Regions from separate parts of the Bacillus sp. AMCV2 genome, predicted to be linked through region 2. Evidence: riboswitches for the same ligand, from Rfam matches in the RefSeq annotation. Region 2 holds a riboswitch; the other holds the start of a gene.

Region 1 (11,529 bases), 240 kb from region 2:
CACGAATAGCAAAGGAAGCATTGATGAGGCAAAAATCAGAGAGCATGTTCAGGCGATTTCCGTGTTAAAAAAAGCGGGGCATGAAATGATTCTGATTACCTCGGGTGCCGTTGCGGCGGGGTTTTCCAGCCTCGGTTATCCGTCCCGCCCCGTTACCATCAAAGGAAAACAGGCGGCGGCCGCGGTCGGACAAACACTGTTAATGCAGCAATATATGAATCAATTTAAACAATACTCACTGACTCCGGGACAAATCCTTTTAACGAGAAATGATTTTTCGAAAAGAGAACGGTACCGAAACGCGTATGCTACGATAATGGAATTATTGGAACGCGGCGTCATTCCGATTATCAACGAGAACGATTCTACATCTGTTGAAGAATTGACATTCGGAGATAATGATATGCTTTCTGCGTTAGTCAGCGGATTGATTCACGCGGACCAGCTCATGATTCTCACCGACATCAACGGACTGTATGATGCAAATCCGAATGAAAATCCTGAGGCGAAACGATTTGATTATTTGCCGGAGATCACGCCTGAATTGCTTGGATATGCAGGTTCAGCCGGATCAAAGGTCGGCACCGGCGGAATGAAATCAAAGCTGTTAGCCGCACAAACCGCGCTGTCTCTGGGAGTGAAAGTATTCATTGGAACAGGCAGCGGAGAGCAAAAACTTGCGGATATTTTGGACGGCAGGGGAGACGGCACTTATATCGGAGACAAAGAACTATCTTCGGTTAACAACACAAGGCAGTGGATTCAGTTCCACTCGCCGATATCGGGAGAAATTATCATTGATGCGGGTGCCGAAGAGGCGATGATCCATAATGGAAGCAGTCTTTTGCCCGCTGGCGTTGTGGGTGTGAACGGGAGCTTTCCGAAAGGGGCGGTTGTGGAAGTCAGGGGACCGGGCGGCGTGATCGGCAAAGGCCAAACTCATTACTCCTCTGAGGAGATTATGGAGGCCAAAGGCAAACGCAGTGACGAACTTGATTTTGAGAAAACGTTTGAGGTTATTCATAGGAATGACTGGGTCAATGTAAAAGACTAGGAGGCGGAAAAATGAGTGAAGTTTCTGTAAAAGCGAAGCTGGCGAAAGAAGCAGCAGCCGAAATGATCATGAAAACAACAGCCGAGAAGGATGAGGCGCTCAGCCTCATTGCAAACGGACTCCGCAAAGAACTGGATTTTCTCTTGGCGGAGAATGCAAAAGACATTGAGAACGGAAAAGAGAATGGTTTAACACCGGACATCATTGACCGTCTCACGCTGGATGAGAAACGGATACGCGATATCGCGGACGCGGTGGAGCTCTTAATCGACTTAGCGGACCCAATCGGCGATTCTCTTGAAACGATTGAAAAAGAAAACGGCCTGTTTATTGAAAAAGTCCGTGTGCCGCTCGGTGTCGTAGGAATGATTTATGAGGCGAGGCCAAACGTCACAGTTGATGCGGCTACCCTTTGCCTGAAGACAGGGAACGCGGTTGTGCTGCGGGGGAGCTCCTCAGCCATCCACAGCAACAAAGCGCTCGTCAGTGTCATTCACAGAGCACTTGAGCAATCAGCGCTTCCGATTCACGCTGTGCAGCTGATTGAGGATACGAGCAGAGAGACAGCAAAAGAGCTCTTTACGTTAAATGATGGCTTAGACGTATTGATTCCGCGCGGAGGCAAGAAACTGATTGATCTCGTTGTGAGAGAATCAACAGTTCCTGTATTAGAAACGGGAGCAGGAAACTGCCACATATTCATTGACGAAACAGCCAAACCGCAAATGGCAGAAAAGGTTGTCGTAAATGCCAAAACGCAGCGCCCTTCCGTATGCAACGCGATTGAATCATTGCTGATTCACAAGGCTTGGGCAAGACAGCACGGGAAAGAATTGCTGAACCAGCTGGAAAACGCGGGAGTTGAAATTCGCGGTGATGAATTGGTATGTGAACTTCATCCTTCAAGCAAACAAGCATCAAAAGAAGATTGGGAAACCGAATTTTTAGCGCCTGTCCTCAGCGTAAAGACGGTTGAAAACGTCCAAGAAGCTGTGAAGCATATCCAACAATACGGCACCAATCATTCTGAAGCGATTTTAACTGAAAATGACAAAAACGCGGCATATTTTCAAACGGCTGTCGATGCTGCTGCTGTCTATCATAACGCGTCAACCCGCTTTACCGACGGCTTTGAATTCGGCTACGGAGCCGAAATCGGCATCAGCACGCAAAAGCTTCATGCAAGAGGACCGATGGGGCTTCCTGCACTGACTTCTACAAAATACATCATTAAAGGAACTGGGCAAATCCGTGAATAGCGGGGCAATGTTCAATGAAAAAGCTAATCTCGTAACGAGATTAGCTTTTTTTTATACGAGAAAAATTGACATATCAAATTTAATTGTGTACAATTTAATTGTATAAAATATATTGGGGGAATGAAAAATGAGTCAGCCATTATTTACAGCAACTGTTTCAGCGGTAGGAGGAAGAGAAGGAAAGGTCATTTCATCAGACCGCGTTCTTGAGCTTGATGTCGCAATGCCGGGGACACCGAGAGCCAAGAAATTAGAAAAAGCGACAAATCCAGAGCAGCTGTTTGCAGCAGGTTATGCAGCTTGCTTTGACAGCGCCCTGCAGCTTGTCGCAAGAACAGAACGGGTAAAAGTAGAGACAGAGGTTACGGCGAATGTAAGCCTGTTAAAGGATGAAGCAGACCAGGGCTATAAGCTGGGTGTGACGCTGCAAGTAAAAGGAGAAGGAGTCAGTGCATCAGAATTGGAGGCGCTTGTGAAAAAAGCGCACGGCGTCTGCCCGTATTCAAAAGCAACCTCCGGAAATATTGATGTGACACTTGAAGTTGCTGAATAAATAAAAAGAGGATGCCTGTACAAGGCATCCTCAATTTTTTTGATGAAGTGTTTCCAGCAATGTATATAGAGCGGATTTTAACTGTTTGAGATCCTCCCCAGACTGCTTTGAGAGCCCCAGAATTGTCTCTGGAATATCAACCGCTTTTTCTTTTAATAACGCTCCGTCCTCTGTCAGGCTGATCAACACGGACCGCTCATCCTCTTCAGATCTTTTTCTCGTAATCAAACCCTGTTGTTCCATTCGTTTAAGCATCGGAGTGAGCGTCCCTGAATCTAAATACAGCTGTTCGCCCATTTTTTTGACAGTAAGCGTTTCATGTTCCCATAACAATAGCAAAGCCAAATATTGAGGGTATGTTATATTCAGCTTATCAAGCAGCGGCTTGTATTGCTTTGTCATTTCCCGCGAACTCGCATATAGCAAAAAACAAAGCTGATTCTCCAATTTCATATGATCAAATTTATTTTCCATTTTGTTCACCAACTCTTTTTTGTCATTCGATTCTATTGTATCTGAAAAACCTCACTTTTCCTATTCTCGGCAAACTTAGCATGTTTAAAAAGATCAGAAAGGGAAATATAACAACTAGATACAAATAAGGAGGTTGGGAAATATGTCACTATTTACAGCAAAAGTAACCGCGCGAGGCGGACGGGCAGGACATATTACATCAGATGACGGTGTTCTTGATTTTGATATTGTCATGCCAAATGCCAAAAAAGAAGGACAAACCGGCACAAATCCGGAACAGCTCTTTGCGGCAGGGTATGCTGCATGCTTCGGCGGCGCGCTCGAACACGTAGCCAAAGAGCAGAATATCGAAATTGATTCGGAGATTGAAGGGCAGGTCAGCCTCATGAAGGATGAGAGCGACGGCGGGTTTAAAATTGGTGTCACACTTGTTGTGAACACGAAAGATTTAGATCGGGAAAAGGCACAAGAGCTTGTCAACGCCGCTCATGAATTCTGTCCTTACTCAAAGGCAACCAGAGGAAATGTTGATGTAAAACTAGAATTAAAATAATGACCGGCATCCTGAGGGTTCTCAGGATGTTTTTTTGTGTCGGAGCGGGTGTGATCTTTTCGAGGTCTGAGACATTTCTTATAAATGGATTCAGACTTATATCCATTATGAATTGACGCGGAACGGGGTAGGAGTGGGCACAGATTATTGATAAAACGTCAGAGAAGCGATCACAGCGTTTAAAGCCTGCAAAAGTTACAGATGAAGGGGGCGGCTGGCTCGGTGTCTGCCAAGCTGAATTCCGGCTCGCATGATTGCTGTTTTGTATTTGCACAGGGCAAAGCGGCTACTTGGAGAAATAACAAGGATCAGGCCGCACATGCCTGATCCTTTTAATATTCTTTCTTGTTGGCAAAATCCCGCCATGCCTGAAACGGGGATAAATGCTCCATAAGAGTCACTTGATAAAAGGGGATCGTTCTTTCTTCAGCAGGTTTATCAATTTCTTTATAAATGAATGAATCATCAAACCCGGCTTCGGCAGCGTCAGTGTGCTCAGCTGCATAGAAAACGGCTTTAGGCCGGGCCCAGTAGATGGCGCCCAAGCACATTGGGCATGGTTCACAGCTCGTATACAAAATGCAGTCATCAAGCTGGTATGCTCCTAGCACCTTACAGGCTTTCCGAATAGCAGTGACTTCCGCGTGGGCAGTCGGATCATTGCTTGTTGTGACGTTGTTCTGTCCCTCGGCAATAATGACTCCGTCTTTCACGATAACGGCTCCAAAAGGCCCGCCGATTCCTGCATTCACTCCTTCACATGCGAGAGTGACAGCCCGTTTTAAGAACGTTTCATGATTCATCCCAATCCCTCCTGTCAATAGAGTGTTATTAGTATAGCCGAAAAAAGGGCAAAGAACATTCTCAAAAAAGTGTAAAATAAACAAAGTTTTTGGGGGATTTGCTAAGATAAGAGGAGAAAAGAGGAGGGGTAATCATGCTGCATTTATATATTGCCAGACACGGACAGACCCAATGGAACGTAGAAAAACGGATGCAGGGCTGGATGGATTCTGATTTAACAGAACTTGGGCTGTACAATGCCCGTGCTCTTGGGGAGCGTCTGAAGGATATTGAATTGAATCAGGTATACATCAGCCCGAGCAAGCGGACAGAAGAGACAGCAAAAACCGCACTAGGGTCGCGCAGGCTCCCGCTGGTGATAGATCATATGTTCAGAGAAATGTCACTGGGCTCATGGGAAGGGAAAAAACAAGAGGATATTGAAAGGGACGAACCAGATCTTTTTCACGCTTATTTTCATTATCCCGAAGCTTATCGCCAGCAGGGAAGTGAAACGTTTTTTGACTTTGAAAACCGGGTAAGGCTGGCACTCCAAACGATTTTAGACAGCCATTCTTCCGGTAATGTTCTCTTGGTTACCCATTCTGTCTTTATATTAATGCTGTTAAATATCATAAAGGGAAGACGCGTTAATGACATATGGAATTCTGCTTACATACATGATACATCATTGAGCCTTGTGGAATTTGATGAAAATGGAACAGCCGAAATAATAATAGAAGGGGACGGGAAGCATCGGAAACCGATTTCCGCTTTCTAATAGAAAAAACCATCTGCCAAATGCAGATGGTTTTTTCAAATTATACTAGCTGTGTCTGCTGTGCTCTTGCCTGTTTTGCGGCTTCAACCATGTTTTTCAATGCTGCAACCGTTTCTTCCTGCTGTCTTGTTTTCAATCCGCAGTCCGGATTTACCCAGAAGCGGTCAGTCGGACAGACGGCAAGCGCATCAACGATAATATTGTACATTTCTTCAGTTGACGGCACACGAGGGCTGTGAATGTCATATACACCAAGGCCAAGCCCTTTCAAATACGGGTGGTTTTTTAAGTAATCTAAAAATCCTCCGTGGCTTCTGCTATGTTCGATTGTAATCACATCGGCATCAAGATCATTGATTGTATCAACGATATCTTCGAAGTTGCTGTAGCACATATGTGTATGAATTTGTGTCTCGTTTTTCACGGAAGAAGTGGTTAATCTGAATGCTTCTGCCGCCCAAGTCAAGTACTCATCCCAATCGCGGGTTTTCAATGGAAGGCCTTCGCGCAGCGCTGGTTCATCGACTTGAATGATTTGAATGCCTGCGTCTTCAAGCGCTTTAACTTCTTTGCGAAGGGCAAGCCCGATTTGGAAGGCGATTTCTTTCCTCGAGATATCGTTTCGAGGGAAAGACCAGTTTAAGATTGTAACCGGGCCCGTCAGCATTCCTTTTACATGCTTGGAAGTCAATGACTGTGCGTAGACTGTGTCTTTCACTGTCATCGGTTCAATAAATTCAACATCTCCGTAAATGACTGGCGGGCGGACACAGCGTGAGCCGTATGATTGAACCCAGGCATATTTAGTGAAGGCGAAACCGGCCAGCTTTTCACCGAAGTATTCGACCATGTCTGTCCGTTCAAATTCGCCGTGAACAAGGACATCAAGCTCCAATTCTTCCTGAATATCAATCCATCTTTTTGTTTCCGCATTGATAAAGTTTTGATACTGTTCATCGGACCACTCAGCTTTCCGCCATTTTTGGCGTGCGCTCCGCACTTCAGCAGACTGCGGGAAGCTGCCGATCGTTGTCGTCGGCAAAAGCGGAAGGCCGAGAGATTCATTTTGCAGGGCTAAACGTTCTTCAAACGGAATCGGGCGCTTGAAGTCTTTATCAGTTAATTGCTCAAGCTCTTTCTTTTGTTCAGAATTGGCGCCTGTTGCAAACTGTTTAAGCGCCTGGATATCAGCCTTAGCCTGCTGAATCTCTTCGCTGATCGCCGCTTTTCCTGATACTAAACCTTCTTTCAAAGCTGTCAGCTCGGCCAGCTTCTCTTTTGCGTAGGACAATCCGTTCAATAGGTCTTTTTCCAAATGCTCATCAGGGTGTTTCGCTACCGGAACATGCAACAGGCTGCTGGAAGGCTGAATCCACAGTTCATCAACTTTTGCAATGCTGAGAATATCAAGAACGGCATCGAGACGCTCTTCAAGGTCCGCTTTCCAAATGTTGCGTCCGTCGATAACGCCGGCTGCCAGCACTTTGTCTGTCGGAAAACCATGTGTTTTAAGCTGTTCCAGGTTTCTGCCTTTGTCGTGAACGAAATCAAGGCCAATTCCCTGAACCGGGTAAGAGATCAGCTCTTCATACGCATCAACAGAATCAAAATACGTCTGCAAAAGCACATTCAAGGATGAAAGCTCACTTGTAATGCTTTCAAATAACTCTTTTGCGCCGCGGACATCTTCACTAGAGGCGGTAACGAGCGCCGGCTCATCGATTTGAACCCATTTTACGCCTTCTTCTTCAAGTTCTTTCAAAAGCTGTACATATAATGGCACAAGGCGTTTTTGGATCGCTTTTGCTTCGGACGGTTCATAGCCTTTAGCGAGCGTAACGAACGTATAAGGGCCGACAATCACAGGCTTTGTTTCCACACCGTATTCCTGTTTGATCCGGCGATAATCTTCGAGTTGTTTGTTTCTTGTCAGACGGAACTCAATGCTCTCGTCATATTCCGGAACGATGTAATGGTAATTTGTATTAAACCATTTTGTCATTTCACTAGATACAGCGTCTTTGATTCCGCGGGCGATAGCGAAGTATGTATCGGTAGCGTCAGTCAAATGTCTGAACCGTTTCGGGATCCAGTTGAAGCTGACTGCTGTGTCGAGTACATGGTCATACTGTGTGAAATCAGAAACAGGCACAACATCAATCTGCTGGTCAATTTGTGTTTTTACTGCGGATAAAAATAGTTCGTCGATTTGCTTTAAAAACGTATCTTTATCAGTACTGCCTTTCCAATACGCTTCAAGTGCTTTTTTCCATTCCCGGTTCAGTCCGATTCTCGGAAATCCTAAATTCGATGTTTTGATGGTTGTCATTGTTTCTCCTCCTTTATATGTAAAACACTCTCTTTAACCCGCGGATACAGGCTGCTAAGAGGTTTTCTCACAACAAAAAGCCTCTTTCCCATGAGAGAAAGAGGCTTTTCTACGTAAAACACTGCCTCTCTCATCTCTCAGACACAATCTGATGGAATTAGCACCGTGCCTTATGAGACATCAGTCTCGGCGCGAAAAGCAGTGCGCCCCATTTCACAATGGTATTACGGTCGGTTGCTGTTGGGGTCAAAAGGCCAATCCCTCGCCCAACTCTCGATAAGAGAAAATGTTATTAATTTTTTGAAAAGTTGAATCATTTGTTGGTAATCTTAACAGTAATTCAAATTCATTGTCAACATAGAATTTGAAATTTTTATTTACATGATGTGGTGTATATTATATAAGAAAAATAATCTTATAGGGTCAACAAATGTGATTGCTCTGCTTTTTCTGCGAGCTCATCAGGAGCTGTTAAATACAGGAATCCATTGCCTGCCAGCGTTTTTGCAATATCAAGAGGAAGTGTCCTGCGGATTAGCTGTGCGAAAACCTCAGATTCAGAAAGCTTTCTTTGAAATGATTCTTCTTCATAGCTTTTGATTAAAGCAAGCGCACCGCTGACATGAGGGGCAGCCATTGAAGTGCCGGTCAGCTTACCGTACTTCTTGTTGGGAAGGGTGGATAAGATGTTTTCTCCTGGTGCCACAAGGTCAATCTCTTTATTTGCGTTAGAAAATTCTGATAATTCTCGCGCTACAGAAACAGATCCAACTGCAATCACTTCATTATAAGCTGCGGGGTAGGAAAGCTCTTCTGTGCGTTCGTCGCCGTCACCTTCATTTCCCGCTGCACAAACGACAAGCACTCCGTTTTTCACTGCGTTTTTCACTGCTTCTTTTAGCTCTGGCACATCGCTTGGCCCTCCAAGGGACATTGAGATGATGTCGACTTTCTGTTCCACCGCGTAGTTGATGCCGTTAATTATCCATTCGTATTGTCCGCTGCCGTTCTCGCCGCCAAGAACCTTCACAATCAATAGGCTTGCCTCAGGCGCGACTCCGGCAATGCCTCCGTTTGAATCATTAGCTGCAATTGTTCCGGCGACGTGTGTGCCGTGTCCGTTGTAGTCGGAAATCGCATCTTCCTTGCCGCCGTCGTCATCCGTGAAGTTCTTTCCGCCGATGATTTGATTTTTTAAATCAGGGTGGCTTGTGTCGCAGCCCGTGTCTAATACAGCAACTTTAATATTTTTGCCTTTTACCCCTTTTGCCCACATTTCTGGCGCCTTAATCACTTTAATGCCCTCAGGAAGCTCGTTTACATCCATGATCTGCTCATTCGTCACATACGGGATCAAGCGGATTTCACCATTCATAAAAAAGCCCTCCTTTTTTATGCTTTCAAGTGGATTCAAGGGTGTTGCCTCATATTATATGAAAAAAGCAAGCGCTCGGACAGAGCCATTTGAAGCATTTTGAAAAAATAGGATACACACCAAAGAATTAGTAATCTTCAAAATATTGGATGGCTTCGGCGTGTATGACTGGGATTCAACTGTAAGTCAAGTTATAATAGTGTTGGGGAAAGGAGCAGTGTCATGAAACTGAATGAAAAATTATATGCATTTTTTTCAGAGCATGTGGAACAAATGGCCGAGGAATGGATTGAAACGATGGAGGAAAGTGATCCGAATTCGCTTTACGCCCTACATAATGCAACAGTAACGGAAGAATTGAAAGAGCAGGACAGAGAATTTTACCGGCATCTGAATTACATGTATGTTTTACCGGAAAAACAATTTCTCGAAGAGTTTCAAGAGTGGGTCATTGAGCTGACCAACGATCAAAAACATCTCGACACACCGGTTCAGTATGTCATTCGGGAGTTTATGAGAAACAGGAGATTATATACGAAGTATTTTGAGAAGTTCGCAGAAGAAAATGAATCAGCGTTTGAACCGGGAGAGAAGCAAAAATGGGCAGATTTGATTGTAAAAGTATTTGATTTCACCATTTATACATTCGTTGATCACGCTGAAATGAATGCCAAGCAGCAATTAAACGCCCAAAGAGAAATGATATTGGAATTAAGCTCACCTGTCATTACCCTGAGCAAATCAACAGCTCTGCTGCCGCTTGTCGGTGACATTGATACCGAACGGGCGAAGTTTATTCTGGAAAACACGCTTCAAGCTTGTGCGAAAAGACGTGTGGAGCATCTGTTAATCGATCTGTCAGGTGTTGTTGTGGTGGATACGATGGTGGCGCACCAGATCTTTAAATTGATTGAGGCGCTTAATCTGATCGGTGTCCGGTCAACCCTGTCAGGAATCAGGCCTGAAATTGCGCAAACTGCTGTACAGCTGGGGATTGACTTTTCGAATATTACTATTAAAACCAACCTTGCCCAAGCATTAAATTATCATCAATAAGAAAAAATCCGCTATCGTCGATAGCGGATTTTTTATGAGGCAAAACAGAAAGATACGAGAAAAGATCCTGCGAATAACAAGAGAACGAGGCAAAAGAACAGCCAGTCGCGCCGGTTCACGCTCAATGTCCTGTAATATGTCCGGTTTCTGCTTCCTGTAAAACCTTTCGATTCCATCGCAAGCGCTGTCCGTTCCGCTTTTCTGATGGCGCTTGCCAATAGCGGTATGGTATATCGTTTTAACGCACTGATTTTATTAATGATGCCGCTCTCCGCCGCTCCTCCTCTGATTTTATGAGCCTGCTGAATCAGCTGGACCTCATCCTTTAGCAGCGGAAGAAAGCGAAAGCCTGCAATGACACCGTACGCGAGCTTTGGTGAGAGCCTGCACTGCTGGACAAGGCTCAGCATAAATAAAATCGGATCGGTTGTAAAAACAAACATCATCGATAAGGCGGAGAAGCATAAAATACGAAACCCGAGAGAGATGCCGACAGACACATTATCGCTGTTAATTGAGATAGGGCCTGCTTGAAACAAAAAATTATCCGGTGTTGTCGGCACCTTTCCAAAAACTGCGGCTGTCCACACGCATCCGAATGCTAAAATCAAAAACGGAATCGTAAACAACAGCCATTTTTTCAATGGGATTCCGGCCGCCAGTAGAACGCCCGCAACGATGATGATATAAAAACATGCCGGAGTGTAAGGGTTGTAAATAAACGACAGCATGACGACACAACAAAAAACCGCCGCCGCTTTCACAGTCGGATTAATGAGATGTAACGGCTGCTTCATCACGCACCTCCTCTTGATATGCCATCCATTCATATAGAAGGGGAAGGGTGAGCTTTGCTTTTTGGACAAGCCCTGTTTCTTGAGAAAACAACTGCGCTGGAGATCCGTCAAAGGCCAGGCCCGTATCGTGAAGCACAAGCACGCTGTCAGCATACGAAGAGACTAGCTCCATATCGTGTGTAATTATAAGGACAGCGGTTCCCTCTGCCTTGATACGCTGAATCATTTCCATGCATTCAGCCGCTGTGCGGGCGTCCTGGCCAAAGGTTGGTTCGTCTAATAATAAAACCTTTACGTCATGCATGAGCATAGTAGCAACGCTCAGTCGCCGTTTTTGCCCTTGGCTGATCGCAAACGGATGATGATCAGCCAAATGCGCAAGACCAAAACGCTGCAGCAGGTGTTGCGCTTTTTTCTCAGTTTCAGCATTTGCTTTCTGGCCGAACAGAAGCTCGTCATACACCGTATCGGTGACGAATTGATGCTCAGGGTTTTGAAAAACAAATCCCATCCGT
Region 2 (11,529 bases):
GGCGGATTCCAAGTGTCAGGAATGGCGCTTGCCGCAATTGTCGGTGTCATCTTAAACCTGATTCTTCCGCAGGCGAAGGAAGAGCAGGCAGACACATCTGAACAACATCATATCTAAAACCTTTTAATGAAAGTCCAGAGAGGCTTGGAAGGGTTATGAAGAGAAGGAAGCTTCAATGCTGCCCTCTATTTAACCATACCCCGAGTCTACCTTAGACCGGGGTTTTTTTCAGCCTTAAGTTGAAAAGAGAGGGGAAAGAACATGAAGCATTTAACGACGATGAGTGAACTCAGCACTGAGGAAATCAAAGATTTGCTTCAAACAGCACAAGACCTTAAAAGCGGAAAAACAGACAATCAGCTTACAGGAAAGTTTGCAGCAAACCTGTTTTTCGAACCGAGCACGAGAACGCGGTTCAGCTTTGAGGTCGCAGAAAAAAAGCTGGGCATGAATGTGCTCAACCTTGATGGAACAAGCACAAGCGTGCAAAAAGGCGAAACCTTATATGACACGATCCGGACGCTCGAATCAATCGGTGTGGACGTCTGCGTCATCAGGCACAGTGAGGATGAGTATTATGAAGAGCTTGTCAGCCAGGTGAACATTCCGATTCTGAATGCGGGAGACGGGTGCGGCCAGCATCCAACACAATCACTGCTTGATTTAATGACGATTTATGAAGAGTTCAATACGTTCAAAGGGCTTACCGTCTCCATTCACGGCGACATCAAGCATAGCAGAGTGGCAAGGTCAAATGCGGAAGTGTTGACAAGATTGGGTGCCCGGGTCCTATTTTCCGGCCCTTCGGAATGGCAGGATGAAGAAAATACATTCGGCACGTATGTCTCAATGGATGAAGCAGTTGAGTCTTCCGATGTTGTCATGCTGCTGCGCATTCAAAATGAACGACATCAGTCAGCTGTCAGCCAGGAAGGCTATTTAAACAAATACGGCTTGACTGTAGAACGGGCTGAGCGTATGAAGCGGCATGCGATCATCATGCATCCTGCTCCGGTAAACAGAGGAGTGGAGATTGATGACAGCTTAGTAGAAAGCAAAAAATCAAGAATCTTCAAGCAAATGCAAAATGGCGTATTTATCAGAATGGCAGTGATACAGCGTGCCTTACAAACCAATGTGAAAAGAGGAGAAGCAGCGTATGTCATATCTCATTAAAAACGGCTGGATACTAAACGAAAATGGTGAAAAAACACAAGCGGATATCCGAGTGACTGGAGAAACCATCACCGCAATCGGCAAGCTTGATGCAACGGATAATGAAACGGTAATTGATGCAAAAGGTTTGCTCGTTTCACCTGGGTTTGTTGATCTCCACGTGCATTTCAGAGAGCCTGGCGGAGAGAAAAAAGAAACTATTGAAACCGGGGCCAAAGCGGCGGCACGCGGTGGCTATACTACAGTAGCAGCAATGCCGAATACGCGGCCGGTTCCTGATACAAAGGAGCAGATGGAATGGGTGCAAAACAGAATTAAAGAAACATCATGCGTCAGAGTTCTTCCATATGCATCCATTACGATCAGACAAATCGGCGATGAAATGACAAACTTTGAAGCATTAAAAGAAGCCGGGGCATTTGCTTTTACAGATGACGGCGTTGGTATACAGACAGCAGGAATGATGTATGAAGCGATGAAACGGGCAGCCGCAATTGACAAAGCAATTGTTGCACATTGCGAGGACAACTCCTTAATTTACGGAGGAAGCGTACATGAGGGGACATTCTCCAAAGCGAACGGGCTAAACGGCATTCCTTCTGTGTGTGAATCGGTTCATATTGCCCGCGATGTGCTGCTGGCTGAGGCGGCAAACTGCCATTATCATGTATGCCATATCAGCACGAAAGAATCTGTCAGAGTTGTACGCGATGCGAAAAAAGCGGGAATCAGAGTGACAGCAGAAGTGTCGCCGCATCATTTGCTGCTTTGTGATGAGGACATCCCGGGGCTGGACACAAACTATAAAATGAATCCTCCGCTCCGCAGCGCAGAAGACAGAGCTGCTTTAATTGAAGGTCTTTTAGACGGAACAATTGATTTTATCGCAACAGACCATGCACCGCATACGGAAGAAGAGAAAAACACAGAAATGAAACTGGCGCCATTCGGAATTGTCGGCTTAGAAACAGCATTCCCGCTTCTTTACACACACTTTGTCAAAAATGGCAGCTGGTCGCTGAAGCAGCTGATTGACTACATGACAATCAAGCCATGCGAAGCGTTCGGTCTCCCATATGGAACATTACAAACGGGGCAAGCTGCGGACATTACGTTAATCGATTTAGAAAAAGAAGCAGTTATAGACAAAGAGACATTTTTATCAAAAGGAAAAAATACACCATTCAACGGCATCAGCTGCACCGGCTGGCCGGTCGCTACAATTGCGGCAGGGAAGCTTGCTTATGAAGAGGGGAGACTTGTCAAATGAAGAGACGATTAGTACTGGAAAACGGAGCGGTATTCGAGGGAGAAGCCTTCGGAAGCTTAGAACACAACATGGGAGAAGTCGTTTTTAATACTGGGATGACAGGCTATCAGGAAATTTTATCTGATCCTTCTTACTGCGGACAGATCGTAACATTAACATACCCGCTTATCGGAAATTACGGCATTAACCGTGATGATTTTGAATCCATTACCCCTTTTGTCAAAGGGCTGATCATCAAAGAATTATGTGAGCTGCCTTCCAACTGGCGTTCAGCATACACCTTAGACGAGTATTTAAAAATGAAAAATATTCCCGGACTCCAGGGGATTGATACAAGGAAGCTGACAAGAATGATCCGCTCGGCAGGCGCGCTAAAAGGAACATTCGCTTCATCTGATGAAGATATCGAAGCAGTGCTGAAAAGACTGAACGAAACGGAATTACCAAGAAATCAAGTATCCCAAGTATCAGCAAAAACAGCATATCCGAGCCCGGGAAGAGGCAAACGCATCGTCTTGGTTGACTTCGGCATGAAACACGGGATTCTAAGAGAGCTGAACAAACGGAAATGTGACGTCATCGTTGTGCCTTACAACATTACAGCGGAAGAGGTGCTTCAGCTGAAACCGGACGGTATCATGCTTTCTAACGGACCTGGAGACCCAAAGGATGTGCCTGAAGCGATTGAAATGATTAAAGGTGTTCTTGGAAAAGTGCCATTATTCGGAATATGTCTTGGCCACCAATTATTCGCGCTGGCGTGCGGGGCGAATACCGAAAAAATGAAATTCGGCCACAGGGGCTCAAACCACCCGGTAAAAGAGCTGGCTACAGGAAAAGTTGCCTTAACATCTCAAAACCATGGATATACAGTTTCGTCTATCAGTAAAACAGAACTGGAAGTGACGCATATCGCAATTAACGACGATACGATTGAAGGGCTGAAGCATAAAACATTGCCGGCATTTACGGTTCAATATCATCCCGAAGCCTCACCTGGTCCTGAGGATGCCAACCACCTATTTGACAGATTCATCGAAATGATCGAAACAACAGAGAAAGAAGGGGAAGCGGTATGCCAAAACGCGTAGACATTAACAAAATTTTAGTAATCGGATCTGGACCGATCATCATCGGCCAAGCAGCAGAATTTGACTATGCGGGAACACAAGCCTGTCTTGCTTTGAAAGAAGAAGGTTATGAAGTCATCCTTGTCAACTCAAACCCTGCCACGATCATGACAGATACAGAAATGGCTGACCGGGTTTATATCGAACCGCTCACACCTGAATTCCTGACAAGAATCATCAGAAAAGAGCGCCCAGATGCCATTCTTCCTACACTCGGAGGCCAAACCGGTTTGAATCTTGCGGTTGAGCTTTCTGAAAGAGGTGTTCTGGCAGAATGCGGCGTCGAAGTGCTTGGCACAAAACTGTCTGCAATTCAGCAAGCTGAAGACCGTGACTTGTTCAGAACATTAATGAATGAACTGAATGAACCGGTGCCTGAAAGTGAGATTATCCACTCCCTTGAAGAAGCGGAAAAATTCGTCAGTCAAATTGGATTCCCTGTCATTGTCCGCCCGGCATATACATTAGGCGGAACAGGCGGAGGCATCTGCTCGAATGAGACAGAGTTAAAAGAAATCGTTGAGAACGGCTTGAAATTAAGCCCGGTACACCAATGTCTGCTTGAAAAAAGCATCGCCGGCTATAAAGAAATCGAGTATGAAGTCATGAGAGACAGCCAGGATCACGCCATTGTCGTTTGTAACATGGAAAACATTGATCCGGTTGGAATCCATACTGGAGACAGTATTGTTGTCGCGCCGAGCCAAACGCTCAGCGATCGCGAATATCAGCTCTTGCGGAATGTATCGTTAAAACTGATTCGCGCGCTTGGAATCGAAGGCGGATGTAACGTACAGCTCGCTTTAGATCCAGACAGCTTCCAATACTACATTATTGAAGTAAACCCGCGTGTCAGCCGTTCATCTGCCCTTGCATCAAAAGCGACGGGATATCCGATTGCAAAGCTCGCTGCTAAAATTGCAGTCGGCCTTTCATTAGATGAAATGATGAACCCGGTGACAGGAAAAACATACGCAGCATTTGAACCTGCTCTTGACTATGTCGTATCCAAAATTCCGCGCTGGCCGTTTGATAAGTTTGAATCAGCAAACAGAAAGCTTGGCACGCAAATGAAAGCGACAGGTGAGGTCATGGCAATCGGCCGCACGCTTGAAGAGTCATTGCTGAAGGCAGTGCGATCACTGGAAGCGGATGTGTATCATCTTGAATTGAAGGACGCCGCTGACATTTCAGATGAGCTTCTTGAAAAGCGAATTAAAAAGGCCGGTGATGAACGCTTATTCTACTTAGCTGAAGCGTACAGAAGAGGCTACACGGTAGAAGACCTCCATGAATTTTCCGCTATCGATGTTTTCTTCTTGCATAAGCTGTTCGGAATCGTACAGTTTGAAAAAGAATTGAAGGCGAATGCGGGCGATACAGATGTGCTGAGACGGGCAAAAGAACTCGGCTTCTCTGATCAGTACATCAGCCGTGAATGGAAAATGAAAGAATCCGAGCTTTACAGCTTGAGAAAACAAGCGGGGATTGCGCCGGTATTCAAAATGGTAGATACGTGTGCCGCGGAATTTGAGTCAGAAACGCCATACTTCTATAGCACATATGAAGAAGAAAATGAATCTGTCGTTACAGATAAGAAAAGTGTGATGGTGCTTGGTTCGGGTCCGATTCGAATCGGTCAGGGTGTCGAGTTCGACTATGCGACGGTTCACTCTGTATGGGCAATTAAACAAGCAGGCTATGAAGCCATTATTGTCAATAACAACCCGGAAACCGTTTCAACAGACTTCAGCATCTCAGACAAGCTGTATTTTGAACCGCTTACGATTGAAGATGTTATGCACATCATTGACCTCGAACAGCCAATGGGCGTTGTCGTACAATTTGGCGGACAAACTGCGATTAACCTTGCTGACGAGCTTTCTGCACGCGGAGTGAAAATCCTTGGAACTTCATTAGAAGATTTAGACCGTGCAGAAGACCGGGATAAATTTGAACAAGCGCTTGGAGAACTTGGTGTTCCGCAGCCGCTTGGCAAAACAGCGACATCAGTTGATCAGGCGGTAAGCATCGCAAGTGATATCGGTTACCCGGTATTGGTACGCCCTTCCTATGTACTTGGCGGCCGGGCGATGGAGATTGTGTATCATGAAGAAGAGCTGCTTCATTACATGAAAAACGCAGTTAAAATCAATCCACAGCACCCTGTATTAATTGACAGATACTTGACAGGAAAAGAAATTGAAGTCGATGCAGTATCCGACGGTGAAACAGTCGTCATTCCGGGAATTATGGAGCACATTGAACGTGCGGGCGTTCACTCCGGAGACTCAATCGCTGTTTATCCGCCTCAGTCTCTCACAGAGGACATCAAGAAAAAAATTGAACAATACACGATCGCATTGGCTAAAGGGCTAAATATTGTCGGTTTGCTCAATATTCAATTCGTCTTGTCGCAAGGCGAGGTGTACGTGCTAGAAGTGAATCCGAGATCAAGCAGAACCGTACCGTTTTTAAGCAAAATTACGGGTATCCCAATGGCGAATCTCGCAACAAAAATCATTCTTGGTCAAAAGCTGGCTGCGTTTGGCTATACAGAGGGACTTCAGCCTGAACAGCAAGGTGTATTTGTAAAAGCGCCGGTCTTCTCCTTTGCCAAGCTGAGAAGAGTGGACATTACGTTAGGGCCTGAAATGAAATCAACAGGTGAAGTCATGGGGAAAGATTCGACACTTGAAAAGGCGCTCTACAAAGCCTTGATTGCTTCAGGTATTCAAATCCCGAACTACGGTTCCGTGCTTTTAACAGTAGCTGATAAGGACAAAGAAGAAGGGCTTGCCATTGCTAAGCGGTTCCACGCGATCGGCTACAACATTTTAGCGACGGAAGGAACGGCAGGCTACTTGAAAGAAGCTTCCATTCCAGCGAAGGTCGTCGGAAAAATCGGTCAGGATGGCCCGAACCTGCTTGACGTCATCAGAAACGGAGAAGCGCAGTTTGTCATCAATACGCTGACAAAAGGAAAGCAGCCGGCAAGAGACGGTTTTAGAATCAGACGTGAATCAGTAGAAAATGGTGTTGCCTGCCTAACATCTTTAGATACGGCAGAGGCGATATTGCGAGTGCTGGAAAGCATGACATTCCGTGCTGATCAAATGCCGGCAGTCAACACAAATCAGGAGGCGGCAGTCACTATATGAAAAAAGCGTATTTGACAGTATGTTCTAACCAGCAAATTGCAGACCGGGTGTATCAAATGGTTCTGAAAGGGGAGCTTGTCCAAGGGTTTACAACCCCTGGACAGTTCCTTCATCTTAAAGTGAGCGAAGCGGTTACGCCTCTTTTGAGAAGACCAATCAGCATCGCAGACGTCAACTTTGAAAAAAATGAAGTCACCATCATTTATCGGGTAGATGGGGAAGGGACAAGACTCTTGTCACTGAAGCAGCAGGGAGAACTTGTGGATGTCCTCGGGCCTTTGGGAAATGGCTTTCCTGTTAATGAAGTTCAACCCGGAAAGACGGCTTTGCTGGTAGGGGGCGGAGTAGGTGTGCCGCCTCTCCAAGAGCTGTCGAAACGCTTGAATGAAAAAGGGGTAAATGTCATCCACGTTTTAGGATTCCAATCGGCAAAGGATGTTTTTTACGAGGAAGAATGCCGGCAGTACGGAGACACGTATGTGGCAACAGCTGACGGAAGCTACGGGGAAACCGGATTTGTCACAGATGTGATTAAACGGAAAAATCTAGAGTTTGATATCCTCCTCAGCTGCGGGCCGACACCGATGCTCAAGGCGTTAAAACAGGAATATGCCCATAAAGAAGTATATCTGTCCATGGAGGAACGAATGGGCTGCGGAATCGGCGCATGCTTCGCGTGTGTGTGCCATACAAACGAAAGTGAGACATCCTATGTAAAAGTATGTCTCGACGGGCCTGTATTTAAAGCTCAGGAGGTGGCGCTGTAATGCTAGAGGTGAAATTGCCGGGACTTGATTTGAAAAACCCAATCATTCCTGCATCAGGCTGCTTCGGTTTTGGAAAAGAATTTTCACGTTTTTATGATTTGTCTTGTCTTGGAGCCATCATGATTAAGGCTACGACAAAGGAGCCGCGCTTTGGGAATCCGACGCCGCGGGTAGCTGAGACTGGTGCTGGAATGCTCAATGCGATCGGTCTCCAAAATCCGGGGCTGGATAGCGTGTTGCATAATGAGCTGCCGTGGCTTGAGCAGTTTGATACGCCGATCATTGCCAATGTCGCAGGTTCTCAAGTCGAGGATTATGTTGAAGTCGCAGAGCATATCAGCAAAGCGCCTAATGTTCATGCTCTTGAATTAAATATTTCCTGCCCGAATGTGAAAACAGGCGGAATCGCTTTTGGCACGAATCCTGAGATGGCTGCCGATTTGACAAAAGCGGTGAAAGAGGTTTCGGATGTACCCGTTTATGTGAAGCTTTCCCCGAACGTGGCTAATATCACAGAAATTGCATTAGCGATCGAGGAAGCGGGAGCGGACGGTCTTACGATGATCAACACACTAATCGGCATGAGACTCGATTTAAAAACTGGCAAACCGATATTAGCGAATAAAACAGGGGGACTTTCAGGCCCTGCTGTGAAGCCGGTTGCCATTCGCATGGTGTATGAAGTCAGCCAGGTGGTCAACATCCCGATTATCGGAATGGGAGGCGTGCAAACGGCTGAAGATGCCCTGGAATTTCTTCTCGCGGGAGCAAGCGCAGTCGCTGTCGGAACAGCAAACTTCGTGAATCCTTTTGCATGTCCAGAGATTATTGAACAGCTCCCATCTATTTTGCGCCAATACGGCTATCAATCAATTGAAGAATGCATCGGAAGGAGCTGGAATCATGAAAAACAACCTGCCCATCATCGCGCTTGATTTTGCATCAGGTGAAGAAACACTTGCGTTCTTAGCGCCTTTTCAGCAAGAACCGTTATTTGTAAAGGTTGGAATGGAGCTTTTTTATCAAGAAGGGCCATCGATCGTGAAACAACTAAAAGAAAGAAACTGCGAGCTGTTTTTAGATCTAAAGCTTCATGACATCCCGACTACTGTAAACAAAGCGATGAAGCGCCTTGCCAGTCTTGGAGTAGACCTCGTCAATGTTCATGCGGCCGGGGGCAAAAAAATGATGCAGGCAGCTCTCGAAGGCTTAGAAGAAGGTACGCCGACTGGAAAAAAACGTCCGTCACTTATCGCGGTAACCCAGCTGACAAGCACATCTGAACAAATCATGAAAGATGAACTGCTGATTGAAAAGTCTCTGATTGATACGGTTGTGCACTACAGCAAACAGGCGGAAGAAAGCGGACTGGATGGAGTGGTCTGCTCTGTTCATGAAGCAAAAGCCATTTACCAAGCGGTGTCGCCTTCATTTCTGACTGTCACTCCGGGGATCAGAATGGCAGAGGACGCTGCGAATGACCAAGTCCGCGTAGCGACGCCTGCCATTGCAAGAGAGAAAGGTTCATCAGCGATTGTAGTAGGACGCTCGATTACAAAAGCGGAAGACCCGGTAAAAGCCTATAAGGCTGTCAGACTTGAATGGGAGGGAATCAAATCTTGAAACAAATCATCGCAAAACATCTATTAGACATCCAAGCTGTATTTTTACGCCCGAACGAGCCGTTCACATGGGCAAGCGGCATTTTATCACCAATCTACTGTGACAACCGCCTTACGCTATCTTTCCCAGAGGTCAGAAACGAAGTTGCCTCAGGTATCAGCAAGCTTGTCAAAGAGCATTTTCCTGAAGCTGAAATGATTGCGGGAACAGCAACTGCCGGTATTCCTCATGCTGCTCTTGCGGCTGACCGTTTGAATCTTCCGATGTGTTATGTGAGGAGCAAGCCGAAGGCGCACGGAAAAGGCAATCAGATTGAGGGAGCTGTGCAAGAAGGGCAAAAAACAGTCGTCATTGAAGACTTAATTTCCACAGGAGGCAGCGTGCTTGAAGCTTGTGCAGCTCTACAAGCGGCCGGCTGTGAAGTGCTTGGTGTCGTCTCAATCTTTACGTACGGACTTCCAAAAGCGGAGGAAGCCTTCGCAAAGGCAGAACTGCCATACTACTCATTAACTGATTATGATACGCTCACAGAGGTCGCGCTTGAAAACGGAAATATTCATTCAGATGATCTAAAAAAGCTGCAAACATGGAAACGAAATCCCGAGTCAAAAGATTGGTTTAAAAAATAAAAAATAAATTCAAATGATGTAAAGAGGCTTCAAAGCCTTGCTGTACTTGAAAACAGGCTATGAGGCCTGTTTTTTTATTAATCCTATAAAAAAAGTCGGGTTGACTTATGTTAGAATTGTGCTAAAATTTACTACAAATCTAAAAACTTATCAAGAGCGGCTGAGGGACTGGACCTATGAAGCCCGGCAACCTGCATAGTTTGTAAGGTGCTACTTCCAGCAAAATGAATTCCATTTTGAAAGATAAGGGCTGCATGCTGTTCCTGTCTTTCTTTCCGCCGGATTGAAAGTTTTTTATTTTAAGAGGTAAAAAGGCTATCTGTATATCAGCAGCCGCGAATCACATTACATGGGAAAAGACAACCGGCAGAAAGCTACTGTTTGTTTGTCTCCGAAAGGAGGAAAGAAGAAATGTTAACGTATGATAATTGGGAAGAACCAACGATTACATTTCCGGAAGACGATCCTTATAAAGGAGCGCTGTCAGTTTTAAAATGGGCATACGGCCATTACGGCAATCAGCTTGTTTATGCCTGCAGTTTCGGAATTGAGGGAATCGTTCTGATTGACTTAATTTATAAAGTGAAAAAAGACGCAGAGATTGTGTTTCTTGATACAGGACTTCATTTTAAAGAAACCTATGAAACAATTGAACGAGTGAAAGAGCGTTATCCGGGTCTTAATATCATCCTGAAAAAACCAGACCTCACCCTTGAGGAACAAGCCGAAGAACATGGTGACAAGCTGTGGGAAAGAGAGCCGAATCAGTGTTGCTATCTTAGAAAGGTCGTTCCTTTAAGAGAGGCGCTTTCAGGACATCCAGCCTGGCTTTCCGGCCTGCGCCGTGATCAAGGGCCAAGCCGTGCCAATACGAATTTCTTAAACAAAGATGAAAAATTCAAGTCAGTAAAAGTTTGCCCGCTTATCCATTGGACTTGGAAAGACATTTGGAGATACACATCCCGGAATGAACTGGACTACAATCCGCTTCATGACCAAGGATATCCAAGTATTGGCTGTGCGCCTTGCACTGCTCCCGCTTTTACAGCAGAGGATTTGCGCTCAGGCAGATGGAATGGTATGGCGAAAACAGAATGCGGACTGCATGAATAAGGAGCTGCAAAATGGAATTAGCCGCTATTTTATTTAGCTTGTTTTTCGCGATGAATATTGGTGCAAGCGGCGCTGCAGCTTCGATGGGGGTTGCTTACGGCTCCGGAGCCATCAAAAAGAAAACCTACGCTTTGATCCTATGTGCAGTCGGTGTCTTTGCCGGGGCGGTCATTGGCGGAGGCGAGGTTGTAAAAACAATCAGCTCCGGCATTATTCCTGAGCAGACGATTACACTGACGATTGTTTGCATCATTATTGGAGCTGCTGCCCTGTCGCTCTTTACTGCTAATCTGCTCGGCATTCCTTTGTCGACAAGTGAAGTAACAGTCGGCGCGGTTGTTGGCGTGGGAGTGGCTTATAAAGTATTGTTTGTGAACAATCTTCTGATCATTGTGTCATTTTGGGTTCTTGTCCCGCTGTTCGCTTTTGGCTTCACCTATTTCGTATCTAAGCTGTTTCGTTATTTTAAGATTGAAGTAAAATCTTCTAAAAAACAAAAAATCCTCGGCATTGTTTTGTTAGTTGCCGGATTTTTCGAAGCATTCTCTGCCGGCATGAATAACGTGGCGAATGCTGTTGGCCCGTTAGTAGCTGCCGGTGTGCTTGATGTCGGAAAAGGAACCTTGTATGGAGGAGCTTTTGTTGCTCTTGGCGCACTGT

The links. A riboswitch is a leader RNA that binds a small molecule or an ion and turns the genes downstream of it on or off. The one in region 2 is predicted to bind S-adenosylmethionine.
Region 1: another riboswitch for S-adenosylmethionine. It lies ahead of metE (5-methyltetrahydropteroyltriglutamate--homocysteine S-methyltransferase); the one in region 2 lies ahead of AC0OMA_RS08585 (phosphoadenylyl-sulfate reductase).

The regions. Positions count from the first base shown of each region.
Region 1 is NZ_JBVYIB010000002.1:1,374,917-1,386,445, forward strand. It holds gene proB (glutamate 5-kinase) at 1-1,054, shown strand, start outside; gene proA (glutamate-5-semialdehyde dehydrogenase) at 1,066-2,313, shown strand; gene AC0OMA_RS07325 (organic hydroperoxide resistance protein) at 2,441-2,866, shown strand; gene ohrR (organic hydroperoxide resistance transcriptional regulator OhrR) at 2,897-3,340, opposite strand; gene ohrB (organic hydroperoxide resistance protein OhrB) at 3,483-3,893, shown strand; gene guaD (guanine deaminase) at 4,226-4,696, opposite strand; gene AC0OMA_RS07345 (histidine phosphatase family protein) at 4,831-5,457, shown strand; gene metE (5-methyltetrahydropteroyltriglutamate--homocysteine S-methyltransferase) at 5,498-7,786, opposite strand; SAM riboswitch class I at 7,914-8,069, opposite strand; gene isp (serine protease Isp) at 8,202-9,161, opposite strand; gene rsbRB (RsbT co-antagonist RsbRB) at 9,384-10,217, shown strand; gene thiX (HMP/thiamine ABC transporter permease ThiX) at 10,250-11,014, opposite strand; gene AC0OMA_RS07370 (ABC transporter ATP-binding protein) at 10,989-11,529, opposite strand, start outside.
Region 2 is NZ_JBVYIB010000002.1:1,614,187-1,625,715, forward strand. It holds gene pyrP (uracil permease PyrP) at 1-117, shown strand, start outside; gene AC0OMA_RS08545 (aspartate carbamoyltransferase catalytic subunit) at 262-1,176, shown strand; gene AC0OMA_RS08550 (dihydroorotase) at 1,160-2,446, shown strand; gene AC0OMA_RS08555 (carbamoyl phosphate synthase small subunit) at 2,443-3,537, shown strand; gene carB (carbamoyl-phosphate synthase (glutamine-hydrolyzing) large subunit) at 3,522-6,737, shown strand; gene pyrK (dihydroorotate oxidase B electron transfer subunit) at 6,734-7,504, shown strand; gene AC0OMA_RS08570 (dihydroorotate dehydrogenase) at 7,504-8,439, shown strand; gene pyrF (orotidine-5'-phosphate decarboxylase) at 8,408-9,127, shown strand; gene pyrE (orotate phosphoribosyltransferase) at 9,124-9,756, shown strand; SAM riboswitch class I at 9,901-10,006, shown strand; gene AC0OMA_RS08585 (phosphoadenylyl-sulfate reductase) at 10,168-10,869, shown strand; gene cysP (sulfate permease) at 10,881-11,529, shown strand, end outside.